2 regions of the Variimorphobacter sp. HTMS_6 genome follow, and region 1 is predicted to be linked to the other one. Evidence: a T-box and tRNA genes for the amino acid it is inferred to sense, from the RefSeq annotation. Region 1 holds a T-box; the other holds one or more tRNA genes.
What was found. The T-box of region 1 lies ahead of leuS (leucine--tRNA ligase). A T-box ahead of a tRNA ligase gene usually reads a tRNA of that ligase, here a tRNA-Leu.

Region 1 (5,860 bases):
AGCATTTAAAGCCGGTGCATCATTTACACCGTCACCGGTCATCGCCACAACATTTCCTTTGCTCTGGAACGCTTTTACAATTCTAACCTTATGTTCCGGAGATACTCTTGCAAACACGCTAAATCGGTTAATATGATTTGCTAGATCCTCATTAGTCATTCGGTTTAATGCATCTCCGGTGATAGCTTCTTCGCCACCTACTAAAATACCGAGTTCTTTCGCAATTGCTTTGGCTGTTAGTACATGATCACCGGTAATCATAACCGGCTTGATACCGGCATGACGACACAGAGCAACAGCTTTCTTTACCTCTTCTCTCGGAGGGTCAATCATTCCAATTAAACCGATTAAAATCAGATCATTTTCTAATTGGACGGGATTGGCATGAGCAACCGGTTTTGGTAAATCTTTATAAGCTACTGCGATGACACGTAAGGCTTTTTCTGTCATCTCGTTGTTAACAGAATTTAAACGTACCCTATCTCTAGAGGTGATCGGGGTAGGAGAGCCATTTAGATAATAATGGGTGCAATGTCCTAGAAGATAATCAAATGCGCCCTTCGTAATGCTGCGATACGTATTATCGGAAGACTTATGTACGGTTGTCATTAACTTTCTTGATGAATCAAAAGGAATTTCATTTATTCGTTGATATGTTTTGTCTAGGTCAATCTTGCTAGAACCAGTTTGATAGGCAGCTAGTACTAATGCTTTTTCAGTAGGCTCACCGGTTACGGTTGCGCCTTTTTTATCAAGTTGTAGAATGGCATCGTTACAAAGTGCTGCATGTGATAGGAGGAAGGAAGCAAATTCTCCCGTCATATTTTCCTTGCCGTTAATGGAGCTGACCCTGGTAACCGTCATAACATTCTGAGTTAAGGTTCCGGTTTTATCGGAACAGATTACGGTTGCACTACCAAGTGTTTCTACCGCTGGAAGCTTGCGAATAACAGCATTTTTCTTTGCCATACGCTGTACACCCAGTGAAAGCATAATGGTTACGATAGCCGGGAGTCCCTCCGGTATGGCAGCTACGGCAAGACTAACCGAAGTCATAAACATATCAAACACAGGCATTTGCTTTAACAATCCAATCAAGAAGATACAGACACAGATGGATAAGGCAGCTATTCCAAGGATCTTTCCCGTTTTTGCCAGACGCTTTTGCAGCGGTGTCATCGGTGTTTCTTCATCCATTATCAAAGTCGCGATATGCCCCACCTGGGTGTTCATTCCTATGTCTGTTACTACTGCTATACCCCTGCCATATGTTATTGTGCTGGTGGCAAGCACCATGTTATGTCGGTCAATAATATTGGTTTCCGGACTTAGCTTAACCTCAGCTATCTTTTCTACAGGGTGGGACTCTCCGGTAAGAGAGGCTTCTTCCGCCTTTAGATTTACAGAGGAGACTAATCTTGCGTCAGCAGGTACATAGCCGCCTGTTTCCAACATAATGATATCACCGGGTACAAGTTCGCTGGAATCAATTATGGATACTTTACCATCACGCAACACATGAGCGGAGGGAGCGGACATTTTTTTAAGCGCTTCCAATGCTTTCTCTGCACGTGCCTCTTGTAATACGCCGAGCGTTGCATTCACAACAATGATAACTAATATGATAATAGGATCGACAAAATCTGGTTCGCCTTCAAAATAGGATACTGCAAAAGAAATAACAGCGGCAAGAATTAAGATGATGATCATGAAATCAGCAAATTGTTCAAAGAATTTCACTACGTTGCTTTTGCCCTTCTTCGTAGTTAAAATATTCTTCCCATATGTATGCTGTCTTTCTTTTGTTTCTTTTGTAGATAAGCCCTGATCCAGCGAGACCCCTAATTTGTTTAAGGTCTCTTCTACGGATAAACTGTGCCATTGCATAGAGGTTCTCACTCCTGGTTAGGAAATCTTCTTTAAATTATATGAGTCATGCATCGGATTATGAATGCTTTGTTGGATAAGTCATCCGGTGCATACTAAGAAATCAATCTTTAGCTGAATTGATTTTACGTTTCTTTCCCTTTTTTATAGCAAAGTTAACGATAAGAATAGCAGCGAATACAATAAAAACGGGGATAAGATTATGTTTATAGCGATTATAATATTCACCCACATTCTTATAATTCTCGCGAAGAATATACCCAAGCCCGATTAAGATAGTATTCCAAACCGTGATTCCAAGTGCAGATGCTGTAAAGTAGGTAACAGGATTAAGTTTGGAGGCACCGGCAATCAATGCAATATAGGTGCGAATGAGAGGGATGACGCGACCGATACAAACAGTGGCTGCTCCGTGGGTATTAAACTTTTCATAGGCCGAATTAATGCCTTTCTGGGTCTTGGGAAATTTACGTGTAATTCTGCTAATAATAGCGCCCCCTCCATACCACCCTAACGCGTAACATAAACCGGTTCCTATGAGGCCGGCTATCACACTCAACGGGAGTATAACGAAGAAGTTGGTATTATTAATCGAGGCAACTGCGCCGGAGAACGGTAGAACGATTTCGCTGGAGACTGGAAAACAAGCGTATTCAAGCAAAATGATAATAAACATCGCAATTAAGCCATAATCCGTGATAAAATCCATGATAATATTCATATACTCTCCTTGATTTATAATAATTCTTTTAATTATATTCGTATAGCTTGGTAAACATGAGGAAGGACATACTGCATGTGGGAAGCGTTTTCGTACAAAATCCTTGACAAAACTACAAAGCATGATTATATTTATATAGAGTTAATAAGTAATATATATAAAGCTAGGACAAGGAGTATTAAGAGTCCCTGTGCTTCCAGAGAGCTGTCGGTTGGTGTGAGACAGCAGCAGCACACTCCCAACTCGCCTTTGAGCTCTCTGACTGAACTAAAGTAGGTTGGGGCGGTATTCCCGTTATCGAAATCAAGTGCGTATGGTCATTCTACTTTAGGGTATAATATAGGTAGAAATGATATTACGAAACAGAGTGGTACCACGGAAGATATCCTTTCGTCTCTTAATTGAGGCGAAAGGTTTTTTTATTTAAAAATATAAATGTAATTGATCATATTGATTGGAGGAGATACTATGGCAGCACCTTATAATCATAAGGAAGTCGAAAAGAAATGGAGTAAATACTGGGAGAAGAACCCGGTTAATCCCAAAGACGGTAAGAAGCCGAAATACTACTGTTTGGATATGTTCCCATATCCATCAGGAAGCGGTTTGCATGTAGGACACTGGAGAGGGTATGTAATCAGTGATGTTTGGAGCAGATATAAGATTCTTAAGGGATATTATATTATTCATCCAATGGGATGGGATGCATTCGGTCTTCCGGCTGAAAATTATGCGATTAAGATGGGTGTTCATCCAAGCAAGTCAACTGCAGAAAATGTGGCAAACATTAAAAAGCAGATTAATGAAATTGCAGCAATCTATGATTGGGATATGGAAGTGAATACGACAGATCCTGATTTCTATAAATGGACACAGTGGATCTTTGTTAAGATGTTTAAAGCAGGGTTGGCATATGAAAAGCAGATGCCTATTAACTGGTGTCCTTCCTGTAAAACAGGTCTTGCGAATGAAGAAGTAGTAAACGGTGAATGTGAACGATGTCATTCTTCAGTAACCAAGAAAAACTTAAAACAATGGATGTTGAAGATTACTCAATATGCTGATCGTCTGTTGGAAGATTTGGATAAACTTGAGTGGCCTGAGAAGGTTAAGAAGATGCAGTCTGACTGGATTGGTAAGAGTTATGGTGCAGAGGTTGATTTCACAGTTGATGGTAAGGATCAATCAATCCGTGTATACACAACCAGACCGGATACGTTATATGGTGCAACTTTCATGGTTCTCGCTCCGGAGCATGCGATGGCAAAGGAACTAGCTACAGATGAGACAAGAGCAGCGGTAGAGGATTATATCTACAAATCTTCTATGAGATCCTCCGTAGACCGTATGCAGGATAAAGAGAAGACTGGTGTATTCACTGGAAGTTATGCGGTTAATCCGATCACTAAGAAGTTAATCCCAATTTGGTTATCTGATTATGTACTTGCTGATTACGGTACCGGTGCAATTATGTGTGTACCTGCTCATGATGATCGTGACTTTGATTTCGCAACGAAGTTTGGTATTCCGATTATTCAGGTAATCTCTCCGGACGGAAAAGAAAATCCTGAACTAACCCAGGCATATACCGAACCTGGTATCATGATAAACTCAGGCGACTGGACCGGTATGGATTCTTCGAAGGCAAAGCAGGAAGTTCCTGATATGCTTGATGAATTGGGTATCGGTAAGAAAACCGTAAACTATAAATTACGTGACTGGGTATTCTCCAGACAACGTTATTGGGGTGAGCCGATTCCGATTGTTCATTGCGAACACTGTGGTGCAGTTCCGGTTCCTGAAGATCAGCTACCGTTATTATTACCGGAGGTAGAAAAGTATCAGCCTACCGGAACAGGAGAATCTCCTCTGGCAGATATTCATGAATGGGTTAACACTACCTGTCCTGAGTGCGGTGCTCCTGCAAAGAGAGAAACCAATACGATGCCTCAGTGGGCAGGTTCTTCTTGGTATTTCTTGCGTTATGTAGATAATAAAAATGATAAAGAATTAGTATCCAAAGAGAAGGCTCATGAATTACTTCCGGTTGATATGTATATCGGTGGTGTGGAGCATGCAGTTCTTCACTTATTATATTCCAGATTCTATACTAAGTTCTTAAATGATATCGGTGTGGTGGATTTTGATGAACCATTTACGAAGCTGTTCAATCAGGGTATGGTAGGAAAAAATGGCGCCAAAATGAGTAAATCCATGGGAAATGTAGTTTCACCGGATGATTTAGTGAATGATTATGGTTGCGATTCCTTAAGAATGTATGAATTATTCGTTGGACCGCCGGAACTTGATTGTGAATGGGATGACAGAGGTATTGATGGAGTGTACCGATTTATCAACCGTTTCTATAACCTTGTTATGGATAACAAAGATAGCCAGGTTGCTGAGTCAACGGAGATGATCAAGCTTCGTAACAGAATGGTATATGATATCACTACCCGACTTGAAACTTTCAGTTTAAATACCGTTGTCAGCGGTTTTATGGAATATAATAATAAAATGCTTGATATGGTGAAAAAAACAGGTGGTATTGATAGAGAGACTTTAGAAACAGCAGTTACCTTATTGGCTCCGTTCATCCCTCATGTAAGTGAAGAATTATGGCAGCAGTTAGGTCACACCGAATCAGTATTCAAAAACACCTGGCCTACCTATGACGAAGAAAAGATGAAGGACAGTGAGATAGAGATTGCTGTACAGCTTAACGGAAAGACTAAGACTACCGTATTAGTAGCAGCAGATGCAGCAAAAGATGATATAATCGCTGCAGCAAAAGAAGCTGTAGCAGATAAACTTACTGGAACCATTGTGAAAGAGATTTATGTACCAGGTAAGATTGTAAATATTGTAGTAAAATAAGATTCCCATGAATAAAATCACTTTGTTCTGAATGTTAATAAAGCGAATTAATATATATTTGCTTTTGTGTTTCAGGATAAAGTGATTTTTTATCATATTTTAAAAATTGGCTACCAAATCCCAAATATTTGTGTTAAACTTGTTATAAGTATGGCATTTGTTGGATAATACTTATATATTAATAGTAATTTTATTAAAAGTAATACATAAGACTAATCTACATAAAGCGAGTTTAGGGGGTTTGAGATGAAATTAATTAGTAAATTCTCAAAAAGTGATTTGATAAAAATACCGAATTTATTATGCTATATTCGATTATTATTAATACCATGTTTTATAATTTTATATATAAAAGCGGAATCGCCCAGAGATTAT
Region 2 (5,860 bases), 2.0 Mb from region 1:
GAATGGGGAAACCTGGCCGAGTAAACCTCGGTTACTGCATACTGAATACATAGGTATGCAGGGGGAACCCGGGGAACTGAAACATCTAAGTACCCGGAGGAAGAGAAAGAAAATATTCGATTTCCTAAGTAGCGGCGAGCGAAAGGGAAAGAGCCTAAACCACGGCAGCAATGCTGTGGGGTAATGGACTGCAATAAGTGAGTCGTATGGTAGTGGAACGGTTTTGGGAAAGCCGGCGAGACAGGGTGAAAGCCCCGTACACGAAACCAGAAGACAGCGAGCAGGATCCGGAGTACCGCGAGACACGAGAAACCTTGCGGGAAGTCGGGGGGACCACCCCCCAAGGCTAAATACTACTCAGTGACCGATAGTGCATAGTACTGTGAAGGAAAGGTGAAAAGAACCCCGGGAGGGGAGTGAAAGAGAACCTGAAACCCTGTGTTTACAAGCTGTGGAAGCACTTTATATGTGCAACCGCGTACTTTTTGTAGAACGGTCCGGCGAGTTACTTCTGCAGGCAAGGTTAAGGACTGAAAGTCTGGAGCCGAAGGGAAACCAAGGGTTAATAGCCCGTCAAGTCTGCATGAGTATACCCGAAACCGGGTGATCTATCCATGTCCAGGTTGAAGCCGCCGTAAAAGGTGGTGGAGGACCGAACACACATCTGTTGAAAAAGGTGGTGATGAGGTGTGGATAGGGGAGAAATTCCAATCGAACCCGGAGATAGCTGGTTCTCCTCGAAATAGCTTTAGGGCTAGCCTCGATATAGATTAACGGAGGTAGAGCACTGAATTGCCTAGGGGGCGTCAAAGCTTACCGAAGCATATCAAACTCCGAATGCCGTATAATTGTTTATCGGGAGTCAGACTGCACGAGATAAGTTGGGTAGTCAAAAGGGAAAGAGCCCAGACCACCAGCTAAGGTCCCAAAGTGCGTGTTAAGTGGAAAAGGATGTGGGATTTCGAAGACAACTAGGATGTTGGCTCAGAAGCAGCCATACATTCAAAGAGTGCGTAATAGCTCACTAGTCGAGAGGTCCTGCGCCGAAAATGTCCGGGGCTAAAACACGTCACCGAAGCTGTGGAATTACACTACGTGTGTAATTGGTAGAGGAGCATTCTTAAAACGACGAAGCGTTACCGTAAGGAGGCGTGGAGATTTAAGAAGAGAGAATGCCGGAATGAGTAGCGAGATAGAAGTGAGAATCTTCTAGGCCGAATATCCAAGGTTTCCGGGGTAAAGCTGATCTGCCCCGGGTAAGTCGGGACCTAAGGCGAGGCCGAAAGGCGTAGTCGATGGACAACAGGTTGATATTCCTGTACCTTATATAGACAGAACTGTGGGGACACGGAAGGGTAGGAAGAGCCGGGAATGGAAAAACCGGTTCAAGCACAAAGGTTAGTCTGGGAGGCAAATCCCCCGGATGTTACTGAAGTGTGATGAGGAGCGAATTTAAAGTAGTGAAGCTTCCGAACCCATGCCGTCAAGAAAATCCGCTATTGTTCTATGTAAGCCCGTACCGTAAACCGACACAGGTGGATGAGGAGAGAATCCTAAGGCCGACGGGAGAAGCATTGTTAAGGAACTCGGCAAAATAACCCCGTAACTTCGGGAGAAGGGGTGCCTACGCAAGTAGGCCGCAGAGAAATGGCCCAAGCAACTGTTTAGCAAAAACACAGGTCTATGCAAAACCGTAAGGTGAAGTATATGGGCTGACGCCTGCCCGGTGCTGGAAGGTTAAGGGGAGAGGTTAGGAGCAATCCGAAGCTTTGAACTTAAGCCCCAGTAAACGGCGGCCGTAACTATAACGGTCCTAAGGTAGCGAAATTCCTTGTCAGGTAAGTTCTGACCCGCACGAAAGGCGTAATGATTTGGGCACTGTCTCGACAATGCACCCGGTGAAATTGAAATACCAGTGAAGATGCTGGTTACCCGCGCCAGGACGGAAAGACCCCATGGAGCTTTACTCTAGCTTGATACTGGGATCCGGTAATGCATGCACAGGATAGGTGGGAGGCTGTGAAGTTGTAACTCTGGTTACAATGGAGCCACTGTTGGGATACCACCCTTGTGTTACTGGATTTCTAACATTCAGCCGTAATCCGGCTGGTGGACAATGTCAGGTGGGGAGTTTGACTGGGGCGGTCGCCTCCGAAAGGGTATCGGAGGCGCTCAAAGGTCTTCTCAGAATGGTTGGAAACCATTCGAAGAGTGCAAAGGCAGAAGAAGGCTTGACTGTGACACCGACGGGTGGAGCAGGTACGAAAGTAGGACTTAGTGATCCGGTGGTATAAAGTGGGATTGCCATCGCTCAACGGATAAAAGCTACCCTGGGGATAACAGGCTTATCACTCCCAAGAGTTCACATCGACGGAGTGGTTTGGCACCTCGATGTCGGCTCATCGCATCCTGGGGCTGTAGTAGGTCCCAAGGGTTGGGCTGTTCGCCCATTAAAGCGGTACGCGAGCTGGGTTCAGAACGTCGTGAGACAGTTCGGTCCCTATCCGGCGTGGGCGCAGGATATTTGAGAGGAGCTGACCTTAGTACGAGAGGACCGGGTTGGACGAACCACTGGTGCATCGGTTGTCATACCAATGGCATGGCCGAGTAGCCAAGTTTGGAAGGGATAAACGCTGAAGGCATCTAAGCGTGAAGCCCCCCTCAAGATAAGATATCCCATAGCATAAGCTAGTAAGACCCCTGGAAGACTACCAGGTAGATAGGACAAAGGTGGAAGTGCGGTAACGTATGTAGCTGATTGTTACTAATAGGTCGAGGGCTTGACCTTAAAAGGTTTACAGTAAACGAACAAAACGTTCGTAAATGGATGAAACATTTTCGTGTGTAGATTTAATGTTTTAAGAGTATATACAAATGAATTAAAAACATTATTCATTTGTCATGTATTCCTCGATAGCTCAATGGTAGAGCACACGGCTGTTAACCGTGGGGTTGTAGGTTCGAGTCCTACTCGGGGAGTTAGCTTCTAAAAGAAGTGAAAATTGTTTAAAAAATGGTTGACATAATGTATCATATTTGATATAATAATAAATGCGGCTCCATGGTCAAGCGGTTAAGACACCGCCCTTTCACGGCGGTAACAGGGGTTCGAATCCCCTTGGAGTCATTAAGTTGCAAAAGAATAAACCTTATTTGCCGGTATACCGATGTATAACATTGGCAGAACAGTTGAGAATTCAGCTGGTTATCGGTTCAAGTCCAGGGAACATCGTTCTTAGATATATTGGACCTTTAGCTCAGTTGGTTAGAGCAACCGGCTCATAACCGGTCGGTCCGGGGTTCAAGTCCCTGAAGGTCCATTTACATAATATTATGGCCCAGTGGCTCAGTTGGTTAGAGCGCCGCCCTGTCACGGCGGAGGTCGAGGGTTCGAGTCCCTTCTGGGTCGTCAAGTTTCTTAAATATAGAAACTTGCGAATTTAATATTAAAAAACTGCTTGAATGATTTTCAGTTATATGTTAATATGTTTTAGCGGTAAGCAACATCAATATCCCATGGGATCTTAGCTCAGCTGGGAGAGCATCTGCCTTACAAGCAGAGGGTCATAGGTTCGAGCCCTATAGGTCCCATTTGTGCCGGCGTGGCGGAACTGGCAGACGCACAGGACTTAAAATCCTGCGGGACTAATCTCCCGTACCGGTTCGATTCCGGTCGCCGGCATTATTCTTCTTAGAAGAGTAATGCTGTTTTTATTTCAAAATGGCAACAAATTAATATGTGTGTTTAGCTCAGCTGGATAGAGCGTCTGGCTACGGACCAGAAGGTCGGGAGTTCGAATCTTCTAACACACGTGATGAAAAGCATTGTATAGGAAACTGTACAATGCTTTTTTGTTGTGAATGTGTTAATGATAAACTATAATCCGTTCAATTTATAGAGATTTAATTAACTTCTAATTTAATATTAATTTACGCAGGTATAGATATATGCTAGAATGTTGCAAAGGAGGCTACTAACGAATGAATAAAAAAGAGTTTCTGAGTATTCTAAGAGAATCGTTGATCGGTGAAGTCAATAATGATACCGTTGAGCAGAACATACAATATTATGATCAATATATTAGTACCCAGACTGCAAGCGAAAAAGATGTAATCAAGGTTTTAGGTGATCCACGACTAATTGCGAAAACAATAATTGAGTCTAGTAAAGTTGCAAAACAAAAAGGAGTGTATTCTGGGTATCAAACACATTCTTCTGATTATTATACTGAAGAACAAGAATATACTAATTACAATCAAAATAATCATAAATCAAGTATATTTCAGTTATTTAATATTAAATGGTACCATATGGTTCTATTTGTATTGGTTGCAGTTTTATCAATCTTCTTTATTGCAATTATCGGACGTATTATCCTAGGATTTATATTTGCATTTGCAGTTCCAATTATTCTATTGTTGCTGGTGTATTCAATGTTTCGAAAACGATTTTAGCGTGATTTTTATTTATAATTTATAAAAAGCGAAAAGACCACTTGGGGGAGCCAGGTGGTCTTTTCGATGAGGGGAGTATAAATAATTAATAAGGGGTTATAATGTGCTAGGGTTACCCCTAGCACTTGTTAATTATAATACATAAGACAAGTATATGCAATAAATTTATTTTTGTAAAATGCATAATTTGTAAAATTAAATTAAAATAATTTTAATGAATATTTATTACTAGATTTCCTTATGAATATTTCAATTTGAAATGAAGATAATAAGTACTGCAATATCAAATTTTAACTCATTTATAGGAGGTCATTATGGCAAATAATAATTCTAAAAACAACCAAACATCTAACTTAAGAGATACAACCAGCTCCAATTCAAGTAGAAATGCTTCAACCAGTGCATCTGGCTCTAGAAATGCAAATTCTTATGGAAGTAAAAACACAACATCAAACTATACTACAGGATCTGGCCGTAACGCTTCTACAGACGTAAGATGCAAAGATACAACATCCAGAGATACAACATCCAGAGATACAACATCCAGAGATGCTTCTTCTAGGGATATCACATCCAGAAATTCTTCTAGAAACTCTTCTAAAGATGCGAGCGGATACAAAAACAACTATAATGATTTAGATGATATGGACAGTGATTATTAATATATATGAAGCAAAGATGTCCCTAGATTAATATCTGGGGACTTCTTTTTATTGCTGATGGTTGTTTATCATATATCTTTGATGGAATAGAAACGCCGGATTTTGAATACATAAGATAAGTAGAGCAATAAAGTTAATCTATAAGAAACGAAATTTATACGATTTATGAGCAAATTTGACTTATTTTGAATATGATATATTGGTTCCATTTATTTTCATCAAAGGTGGTGACAGTAAAGATATGTCTTTCGAAACAATTAAAACAGGGGATATAGCGAAATATATCGGAGCAATTAATGTGATGATTATTGATTTGAGAGATAAACACGATTATGATAAAGGACATATTCCCACTGCTGTTAATATTCCATATGAAGAACTAGAAGATAGAAGAAAATCATTACCTCGTCATTTTCTCTTAATATTTTATTGTGATAGAGGCAATGTTAGTTTACTTGCAGCAAGAGATTTAATGAAAGAAGGTTATAATATTAAGAGCCTTTATGGAGGAATGAGGGCTTATCGAGGTAAATTAGAGCGGAGTCGATAAATCTTCATTGACTACAGTGAAAAAGAGCTTTACAATAACAGATGCATAACCTGCAAAAAGTACAGGAGAAAATTCCTTTAAACACAACCGGAGGTAAAAATGAAGCAATTTGAATATGTTTCACCATGCCATTTTGGTCTTGAGGCCGTATTAAAACGTGAGCTGACTGATTTGGGCTGTGAAATAACTAAGG

Region 2: it has a tRNA-Leu gene. The T-box ahead of leuS (leucine--tRNA ligase) is inferred to sense a tRNA for this amino acid. The anticodon was not compared.

What each region holds. Positions count from the first base shown of each region.
Region 1 is NZ_AP046094.1:1,025,095-1,030,954, forward strand. It holds gene AC6IWN_RS04515 (calcium-translocating P-type ATPase, PMCA-type) at 1-1,887, opposite strand, end outside; gene AC6IWN_RS04520 (DedA family protein) at 1,991-2,608, opposite strand; T-box leader at 2,765-3,009, shown strand; gene leuS (leucine--tRNA ligase) at 3,077-5,485, shown strand; gene AC6IWN_RS04530 (CDP-alcohol phosphatidyltransferase family protein) at 5,732-5,860, shown strand, end outside.
Region 2 is NZ_AP046094.1:3,319,084-3,324,943, reverse strand. It holds rRNA gene AC6IWN_RS15055 (23S ribosomal RNA) at 1-2,788, shown strand, start outside; tRNA gene AC6IWN_RS15050 (tRNA-Asn) at 2,908-2,979, shown strand; tRNA gene AC6IWN_RS15045 (tRNA-Glu) at 3,056-3,127, shown strand; tRNA gene AC6IWN_RS15040 (tRNA-Ile) at 3,247-3,320, shown strand; tRNA gene AC6IWN_RS15035 (tRNA-Asp) at 3,336-3,409, shown strand; tRNA gene AC6IWN_RS15030 (tRNA-Val) at 3,519-3,591, shown strand; tRNA gene AC6IWN_RS15025 (tRNA-Leu) at 3,597-3,682, shown strand; tRNA gene AC6IWN_RS15020 (tRNA-Arg) at 3,740-3,813, shown strand; gene AC6IWN_RS15015 (DUF1700 domain-containing protein) at 3,982-4,455, shown strand; gene AC6IWN_RS15010 (hypothetical protein) at 4,770-5,117, shown strand; gene AC6IWN_RS15005 (rhodanese-like domain-containing protein) at 5,293-5,667, shown strand; gene AC6IWN_RS15000 (THUMP domain-containing class I SAM-dependent RNA methyltransferase) at 5,767-5,860, shown strand, end outside.